DNA from 2 places in the Solwaraspora sp. WMMB335 genome. Region 1 is predicted to be linked to the other one. Evidence: predicted binding sites of a transcription regulator. Region 1 holds the regulator's gene; the other holds the start of a gene.
The links. Region 1 encodes HrcA, which represses chaperone genes, less so after heat shock. Its sites were predicted from a motif close to GGTTNGCACNCTCNNNNNGAGNGTGCNAACC; they were not measured.
Positions count from the first base shown of each region.

Region 1 (4,828 bases):
CCGGCTGGCGGCCGGGCGGTCGCCGGGCCACGGCCGGGAACTGCTCACCGACGCCGACCAGCGGGTCGAGGCGGTAATGCTGCGATTGCGACTGGTCAGTGGGCTGCCGACGCACCAGCTGACACCCAGCGGCCGGGCGGCGGCCGGCCGGGCGGCGGCCGCCGGCCTGCTCGACGCGGAGGCGTTGGCCGCCGGACAGGCGATACTCACGCTGCGTGGTCGACTGCTGGCCGACGCGGTGGTCCGTGACCTGCTGCCGTGACCGGCGTGACCGGCGTGGCCCCGGGCCGGGCGAGCCGACGCCGGGGCCACGCGGGCATCACTTGATGAAGTTCGCCGACATCGGGTACTTGTAGAGGCTGCCTTCGTTGGCTTTGACGCCAGCGATGATCCCGAAGACGATCTGGATGGCGAACACCACCAGACTCGGGATGAACAGCAGGCACCAGCTGACGAACAGCATCACGAAGGCGATCGCCGACCACAGGATCTGGAAGTTGAGCGCGGCCAGCGCGTGCGCCTTCACCGTCGGCGACTGCTGGCCCTTGGCCAGGTAGGCGATCAGCGGACCGACGAAACCGAGCGGACCGAAGCTGATGAACGCGCCGAGCGCGCCGCCGAAGTGGGCGACCAGTGCCCAGGTCTTCTCGTCGTTCGTGGCATAGCCGGCCGGGGGTGGACCTCCGTACGCCGGACCGCCGGGTGGGTATCCGCCACCCGGCGGCGGGTAGCCCCCAGGCGGCGGATACCCGCCGGGCGGCGGTGGGCTCTCGCCGCCGGGCGGCGGGTGGTATCCGGGAGAGGAGGCCTCGCCCGGCATCGAGTAGGACCCTGGGGGTGGGGGCGGGGAGGTCGGATCCGGCGGAGTGCCGCCGGGGCCGTTTTCCCCTGGTGGGCGAGGTGGTTCAGTCATGTCCGACACGGTAGGGGGACGAATCAAGACATGCCAGCTAGCCCCGCCGATGATTTGCTGGCGTACGGCGATTTGTCCTGGCCGGAAGGCGGCTGCGGACCGGTCGACGGCCTGTTGCGTGAGCTTGACGTGATCGGCTGATCACACCCGGCATCGGGGTGCCAATTCTGATCATATTTGACCCTATTCGGCACCTGGTCCCGGAAACCGATCATCGCCTCACCGTCCCGGGCGACGTATGCTGGCACTCACGGCCGGCGAGTGCCAGCACCCGGACCGGGGCCCGCGCCGGTTCGTGACGCGCCGACACGATGACCCGGTCGTGACTCGGTCCGTGTCCGGCCCGGTCGGCAGTGTCGGGTTGCCGACATCGGAGGGGGTGGAAGGTGGGTCTCGACGACCGCAAGCTCGACGTGCTCCGGGCAATTGTCGAGGACTACGTCGCCACCCAGGAGCCGGTCGGCAGCAGGGCGTTGGTCGAGCGGCACCAACTCGGCGTCTCGCCGGCTACCGTTCGTAACGACATGGCAGTGCTGGAGGAGGAGGGCTACATCCGTCAACCGCACACCAGCGCCGGGCGGGTGCCGACCGACCGGGGATACCGGCTCTTCGTCGACCGGCTGTCCCGGGTCAAACCGCTCAGCCCGGCCGAGCGGCGGGCGATCGAGCGCTTCCTGGCCGGTGCGGTCGATCTCGACGACGTGGTGCACCGGACCGTCCGGCTGCTCGCCCAGCTCACCCGGCAGGTCGCCGTCGTGCAGTATCCGAGCCTGTCCCGGTCCGCTGTTCGTCACCTGGAGTTGGTGCCGATTTCGACCACCCGGCTGATGCTGGTGCTGATCGTCGACACCGGCCGGGTCGAGCAGCGGCTGGTCGAACTTCCCGCACCGATCTCCGCCGAGGATGTGACCGATCTGCGGCGGCTCGCCAACGAGAAACTCGGCGGATGTCGGCTCTCCGACACGCCGCCGCTGGTCCAGGCACTGGTCGACGAGGCGTCGCCGGCGCTGCGACCAGCGATGACTACGCTGTCCACGGTGTTGCTGGAGACTCTGGTCGAGCGGCACGAGGAGCGCATTGCGTTGGCCGGGACCGCTAACCTGGCCAGGGGGGGACTTCTCGACTTCCAAGGCTCCCTGCGTCCGATACTGGAGGCACTGGAGGAGGAGGTCATCCTGCTCAAGCTGATCGGCGAGGCCGAGCCAAGCACACTGCGGGTGCGCATCGGCGACGAGAACGAGATCGACAACCTGCGGGCCGCCTCAGTCGTCAGCACCGGATACGGCCCAGGCGCCACGATCGTGGCCGGCCTCGGGGTGCTCGGCCCCACCCGGATGGACTACCCCGGCACCATCGCCACGGTCCGAGCCGTGGCACGCTACGTCGGTGATCTGCTGGCGCAGAACTGACCGGCGAGCAAATACCGACCTACCCGGCGAACTGCACACGCGAGACTGACACATGAGGACACCAGACGCAGTGGCCAAGGACTATTACGGGATCCTCGGCGTAAGCCGGGACGCTTCCGCCGAAGACATCAAACGGGCCTATCGGAAGCTGGCCCGGCAATACCACCCGGACGTCAATCCGGACCCGGCGGCTGCCGACAAGTTCAAGGACATCACCGCCGCGTACGAGGTGCTCTCCGACGACCAGAAGCGGCAGATCGTCGACCTCGGCGGTGATCCGCTCGCCCCCGGCGGCGCGCCGGGCGGCGGCCCGGGTGGAGCCGGACCATTCGTCGGTTTCCAGGACATCATGGACGCCTTCTTCGGCGCGGCGGCCGGTTCCCGTGGGCCGCGTTCGCGCACCCGGCCGGGTGCCGACGCGATCCTTCGACTGGAACTCGACCTCGCCGAGACGGCGTTCGGCGTCGAGGCGCCGATCACCGTCGACACCGCGGTGATCTGCACGACCTGCTCCGGGGCGGGCACCGCCGCCGGCACCCATCTGGCGACCTGCGAGGCGTGCGGGGGGCGCGGCGAGGTGCAGTCGGTGCAGCGCACCTTCCTCGGCCAGGTCGTCTCGTCCCGCCCCTGCGTCGCCTGCCAGGGGTACGGCACGGTGATTCCGCACCCCTGCCCGACCTGTGGCGGCGACGGCCGGGTCCGTACCCGGCGGTCGCTCACCGTCAAGATCCCCGCCGGCGTCGAGGACGGCATGCGGATCCGGCTGGCCCAGCAGGGCGAGGTCGGACCGGGCGGCGGCACCGCCGGTGACCTGTACGTCGAGATCCACGAGCGGCCGCACGACGTCTACTCCCGCAAGGGCGACGACCTGCACTGCCGGGTCACCGTTCCGATGACCGCGGCGGCGCTGGGCACCCGGCTGACCATCCGCACTCTGGACAGCGACGAGCCGGTGGACGTCAAGCCCGGCACCCAGCCGGGTGCCACGCTGCGGCTGCGTGGCCGAGGTGTGCCGCATCTGCGCGGTACCGGTCGAGGCGACCTGTACGTGCACCTCGACGTGCGTACGCCCACCAAACTCGACGCCGATCAGGAGCGGACGCTGCGCGAGTTCGCCAAGTCCCGGGGCGAGGAAGTGGCCGAGCTGAGCAAGCAGGGCGGGTTCTTCTCCCGGATGCGCGACGCGTTCAACGGCCACGCGTGAGCGCCGGCCAGTGAGCGTTGACCGGCCCGGCCGACCGTGAGCGCGCCGCTGTTCCTGGTCGACCAGGTGCCTGCCGGGCCGACGTACACCCTCGACGGGCCGGAAGGGCGACATGCCGCCGCCGTGGTCCGGTTGCGCGTCGGCGAACCGCTGCTGCTCACCGACGGCCGGGGCGGGATCGCCAACACGGTGGTCGACACGGTCACCCGCAACAGCCTGGACCTGCGGATTCTCCAGGTGACCAGGACCGCCCCGCCCGATCCCCGGCTGGTCGTCGCACAGGGTGTCGCCAAGGGCGATCGCGGCGAGTTGGCCGTCCAGGCGATGACCGAGGTCGGGGTCGACGAGATCGTGCCCTGGGCGGCGGCCCGGTCGGTGACCCGCTGGCGCGACGATCGGGGAGCCCGGTCCCGGCAACGGTGGGTGAACACCGCCCGGGAAGCCGCCAAGCAGGCCCGCCGCTGTTGGTTACCGGCGATCGGCGGCACCGACGACCAGCCGGCCGCGTCGACCGCGGCGGTCGCCGCCCGGATCGCCACCGTCACCGGCGCCGCATTCGCGCTACACGAGTCGGCCGCCGACCGGCTGGCTACCGCGCGCCTTCCCGACAGCGGCGAGATCCTGCTGGTGGTCGGGCCCGAAGGCGGGATCGACGACGCTGAGCTGGCCGCCTTCACCCGGGCCGGCGCGCATGTGGTGCGGCTGGGGGACACGGTGCTGCGCACCTCGACGGCCGGTGTCGCGGCGCTCGCCGTGCTGGCGGTGCGACTCGGCCGTTGGTAGCTCGCGCGCCCGTTGGTAGACCCGTCACCACTGCCTCTACGATCACGTGACGTGAGTGACAACTGTGTTTTCTGTCGGATCGCGGCCGGCGAGCTGCCGACCACCTTGCTGCACACCAGCCCCAACACCGTCGCGTTCCGGGACCTGAACCCCCAGGCGCCGACGCATGTGCTGGTCATCCCCAAGCGGCACCACACCGATGTGGCCGCGCTCGCCACGGCCGATCCCGCACTCGCCGGTGAGGTGCTGGCCACGGCCGCCACGGTGGCTCAGGCCGAAGGACTGGGCGCGAACGGCTTCCGGTTGATCTTCAACACCGGCCGGTACGCCGGCCAGGAGGTGTTCCACGTGCACGCCCACGTCGTCGGCGGCGCCCCGCTCGGTCCAATGCTCGTCCGGTGACACCGCCCCAGCCGTCCCTCCGACCTCCCGCCGTCTCTCCGGCGATCTTGGGCAAATCATTGGACAAATTGGATAAATGCTCTCGATGAGTCCAAGATCGTCGGGGAAATGGAGACG
Region 1 covers NZ_JBMHMF010000001.1:6,399,957-6,404,784, forward strand. Annotated here, with positions in the region: gene hemW (radical SAM family heme chaperone HemW) at 1-262, shown strand, start outside; gene ACN27F_RS27540 (DUF4870 domain-containing protein) at 320-913, opposite strand; gene hrcA (heat-inducible transcriptional repressor HrcA) at 1,300-2,322, shown strand; gene dnaJ (molecular chaperone DnaJ) at 2,393-3,526, shown strand; gene ACN27F_RS27555 (16S rRNA (uracil(1498)-N(3))-methyltransferase) at 3,563-4,309, shown strand; gene ACN27F_RS27560 (histidine triad nucleotide-binding protein) at 4,361-4,711, shown strand.

Region 2 (4,828 bases), 3.0 Mb from region 1:
GGCCGGCTGTCACCTGGCCGTACGCGAGCGCGACGGCGAGGTGCTCGGGTTCGCCGCGTACGGGTCGTCGCGGCCGAGTTGGTTCGGCCCGATGGGCACCGCGCCGACCGCGCAGGGGCTCGGGATCGGCGCCACCCTGCTCCGTCGCTGCCTGCGTGATCTGCGGGCAGCGGGTCACCAGCGGGTCGAGATCGGCTGGGTCGGCCCGGTGCCGTTCTACGCCTCGGCCGCCGCCGCCCGCATCGAACGCGTCTTCTTCCTCTACCGCAAGCAGTTCTGAGCCGCGCGGGGAGCGACCGCAGGGGCGGTCACCGGTGTCCCCGGTGACCGCCCCTGCGGTCCTTGCACGTACTACTACCGCAAGCAGTTCTGAGCCGCGCGGGGAGCGACCGCAGGGGCGGTCACCGGTGTCCCCGGTGACCGCCCCTGCGGTCCTTGCACGTACTACCTCCGGACGAACTGCCGGGCAGCCCGTCGCCGGTGAGAGGTGGACTCAGAAGTCCATCTCGCCGCCGCCCGGCGCACCCGCCGGGGCCGGGGTCTTCTCCGGCTTGTCCGCCACCACGGCCTCGGTGGTCAGGAACAGCGCCGCGATCGACGAGGCATTCTGCAGCGCCGACCGGGTCACCTTGGCCGGGTCGATGATGCCGGCCTCCAGCAGGTCGACGTACTCGCCGTTGGCGGCGTTCAGGCCGTGGCCCGGGCTGAGGCTGCGGACCTTCTCCACCACGACGCCGCCCTCAAGGCCGGCGTTGACGGCGATCTGCCGCAGCGGGGCGTCCAGCGCCAGCTTGACGATCTGGGCACCGGTCGCCTCGTCGCCGGCCAGGTCGAGCTTGTCGAAGGCGGTCTTGCCGGCCTGTACCAGGGCGACACCACCACCGGGGACGATGCCCTCCTCGACGGCGGCCTTGGCGTTGCGCACCGCGTCCTCGATGCGGTGCTTGCGCTCCTTGAGCTCCACCTCGGTGGCCGCGCCGACCTTGATCACCGCGACGCCGCCGGCCAGCTTGGCCAGCCGCTCCTGCAGCTTCTCGCGGTCGTAGTCGGAGTCGCTCTTCTCGATCTCGGCGCGGATCTGGTTGACCCGGCCCTGGATCTGCTCGGCGTCACCGGCACCGTCGACGATCGTGGTCTCGTCCTTGGTCACCTGGATCTTGCGGGCACGGCCCAGCATGTCGAGGGTCACCGCGTCGAGCTTGAGGCCGAGTTCCTCGCTGACGACCTGGCCGCCGGTGAGGATCGAGATGTCGGTCAGCATCGCCTTGCGGCGGTCGCCGAAGCCGGGAGCCTTCACCGCGACCGACTTGAAGGTGCCGCGCACCTTGTTGACGATCAGGGTGGCCAGCGCCTCGCCCTCGACGTCCTCGGCGATGATCAGCAGCGGCTTGCCCGACTGCATGATCTTTTCGAGGATCGGGAGCAGGTCCTTGACCGACGAGATCTTGCTGTTGACGATCAGGATGTAGGGGTCGTCGAGGACGGCCTCCATCCGCTCGGGGTCGGTCCAGAAGTAGGGCGAGATGTAGCCCTTGTCGAAGCGCATACCCTCGGTGAGCTCCAGCTCCAGGCCGAAGGTGTTGCTCTCCTCGACGGTGATGACGCCTTCCTTGCCGACCTTGTCCATCGCCTCGGCGATGATCTCGCCGACGCTGGCGTCACCGGCGGAGATCGACGCGGTGGACGCGATCTGCTCCTTGGTCTCCACGTCCTTGGAGAGCTTGCTCAACTCCTCCGCGACGTTGGCCACGGCGGCCTCGATGCCCCGCTTGAGGGCCATCGGGTTCGCGCCGGCCGCCACGTTGCGCAGGCCTTCACGGACCAGTGCCTGGGCCAGGACGGTCGCCGTCGTCGTGCCGTCACCGGCGACGTCGTCGGTCTTCTTGGCGACCTCCTTGACCAGCTCGGCGCCGATCTTCTCGTACGGGTCTTCGAGCTCGATCTCCTTGGCGATGCTCACACCATCGTTGGTGATGGTGGGAGCGCCCCACTTCTTTTCGAGCACGACGTTGCGGCCCTTGGGGCCGAGCGTCACCTTGACGGCGTCGGCGAGGGTGTTCATGCCCCGCTCGAGACCGCGGCGCGCCTCTTCGTCGAACGCGATCATCTTGGCCATACGGCGTTGTCCTCCTGGACGCTCGCGACACCGGAGCCGGTCGGCCCCGCCATGCCGCCTGCTTTACGCACCTTCGGACGTCACTACCTGGCGACAGTGACGTCCGCCGGCCGGGCCGGATAGCCCGCGACGACCGGCCATGCCCGCAGCGTCCCCGAGGGGACCGCGGTGATGGCCCCACCGCCCCGACCTTTGGCACTCCCGCTTGGCGAGTGCCAATCCTTGTTTAGCACTCTCCCCTGCCGAGTGCAAGCGAACAGAAGCTTGCCACCGATGTGATCCGGCGGGATGCCTCGACGCCGGTGCCGATCGGGCGGCCGACCGCCGCCGCAACGACGAAAGGCGCCGGCTCCGTGATGGAGACCGACGCCTTGGTGGTACGTACCTGGTGCCGTCCGGTCGGCGGCCGGATCGACTACCGGCGGCTAGGCGATGAGCCGGACCCTCTCCGCCTGAGGGCCCTTCTGTCCCTGGGCAATCTCGAACTCGACGCGCTGTCCGTCATCGAGCGCCTTGTAGCCGTCCATCTCGATCGCCGAGAAGTGGACGAAGACGTCCTGACCTCCGTCGACCGCGATGAAACCGTAGCCTTTTTCGCTGTTGAACCACTTCACGGTGCCCTGCGCCACGGTGCACTTCCTCACTTCTGTCGTGCCGGGCCTCTGCCGGCCCTCAGCCAGGCGCGTTCGCCTGACTGAGCCGCCGATCGGACAAGCCTGACGGACGTCCGAACACAGCAGCCGAAATCGCACGCTACACGAGGCATGACGGCGCCGCACTATCCCAAAATAGGACATTTAATCCCAGTCAAGTCTCCGGAACACCACACTTCGTTGACCACGTGTGTCCCGTACACCGCAGAACGTGAAGACCGGACGCCATCGGGCCCCCGGCCGCCGCGCCGTCCGCCCCGCCGACGTCCGCCCCGCCGACGTCCGCCCCGACTGCCGGGTCCGTGGTTCCCACCAGCGGCACCCGGTCGCCGCCGGCCTCGGGCTGCTCGTGGTGCTCGCGGCGTTCGCCGGCGGGCTGCCCGGCGATGTCGGGCCGCCACCGGCTCGCGAGCCCGGCTGGACCGCTGCGGGTGTCGACCAACGCTACGTCCTGCTGCGCGACGGGCAGGTGCCCACACCGGCCGACGGCTTCTTCTCCTGGGCGGCACTCAACCGGCGTACCGGCCTGCTGCGCGGGTCCGCCAACCTCGCCGCGCCCAGCGACACCATGTCACTGGTGAAAGCCTGGTTGGCCGCGGACGACCTGCGCCGCTCCGACGAGCAGGGCCACCTGCCGCGCGCACCGCAGCTGGCGCAACTGTCCGCGATGATCCGGGACAGTGACAATCCGGCCGCCGACGCGACATACGCCCGGGTCGGCCGGCGCGCGTCGATCGAGCGGATGGTGGACATCTGCGGGTTGACCGACTCGGCACCGGAGATGAACCGGTGGAGCAACACCGTGGTGTCCGCCCGCGATTTGACCCGGCTGGGCGACTGCCTCGCCAACGGCCACGCCGCCGGCCCACGCTGGACGCCGTGGTTGCTCGGTGAGATGCGGGCGGTCCGTGGTGAAGGCGACTTCGGCCCACGGGCCGCGCTCACCCCCGAGTACGCGGCGACCATCGCGATCAAGAACGGCTGGCTGTTGCGCGACGAGGACGGGCTCTGGCACATCAGTTGCCTGGCCATCGGCGAGACGTGGGTGATCGCGGCACTGGCCCGCTACCCCGGCGAGCGCGGTCTGGCGTACGGAGCCGGATTCTGCCGACAGATCGGCGCGGCACTGCTCCTGGTGGTCTGACCCTCGTCGGCCGACGACCGGGTTTGCCGACCGCCGACGAGAACGGGTAGGCATTCCGCTATGACTCAGCTCAGCGGCGGGACCACGGTCGTCCGGCGGGTCCAGTTGGCCGACGCCGCCCGGATGCGGGCGCTGCGACTGGAGATGCTCGCGGACTCGCCGCTGGCGTTCATCGAGCGGCTCGCCGATGCCGCGGCCCGACCGCACGACGAGTACGCCCGGCGGGTCGCGCAGGCCGCCACCGGCCGGTACCTGGCGCAGTTCGTCGCCGAGGAACCCGGAGGACGGCTGGTGGCACATGCCGGCGGACACGAGGCACGTGACGATCCGGCCACGACGGTGCTGTTCGCCATCTACATCAGCCCACCGTGGCGCGGCCAGGGCCTGCTCCCGGCCCTGATCGACGCGGTCGGCGCCTGGTCACGATCGGTCAACCGGCCCAGGCTGCTGCTGGAGGTGGTTGTCGGCAACGACCGTGCGGTGCGGGCGTACTCCCGGCTCGGCTTCGTCGACACCGGGGCACGGCTGCCGCACCCCAGCGTGCCCACGCTCACCGAGTTGCAGATGCGCCGCGCGGCCTGACCGGCCGCCCCGATCGCCGGCCGGTCGAGGTGGCACCCGGGCGGTCGCGGACGCGGTCCGCTCGCTGTCCCGCTGAACGCGGCGCCGCCAACCGGCGGACCCGGTCAGACGTGCCGGCGGGACTGGACGATCCGGAACCGTCCGGCGACGTACGCGCCGTCGGTCAGTGCCGCGTTGGCGGCCGGGTTGGCACCGCTGGCGTGGAAGTCGGAGAAGGCCGCCGACTGGTTGACGAACACACCGCCGGTCAGGTTCGCCGACAGGTGCACTCCGACGTCCAGCGCCGCCGCCTCGACATCGGCCAGCACCTGCTCGTCGGTGCTGTAGACGCCG
Region 2 covers NZ_JBMHMF010000001.1:3,392,324-3,397,151, forward strand. Annotated here, with positions in the region: gene ACN27F_RS14645 (GNAT family N-acetyltransferase) at 1-280, shown strand, start outside; gene groL (chaperonin GroEL) at 494-2,116, opposite strand; gene ACN27F_RS14655 (cold-shock protein) at 2,542-2,745, opposite strand; gene ACN27F_RS14660 (serine hydrolase) at 2,981-3,913, shown strand; gene ACN27F_RS14665 (GNAT family N-acetyltransferase) at 3,974-4,495, shown strand; gene paaN (phenylacetic acid degradation protein PaaN) at 4,600-4,828, opposite strand, start outside.
Region 2: groL (chaperonin GroEL) is a predicted target of HrcA. The motif match lies at 2,307-2,337, and genes of this name have one in related genera.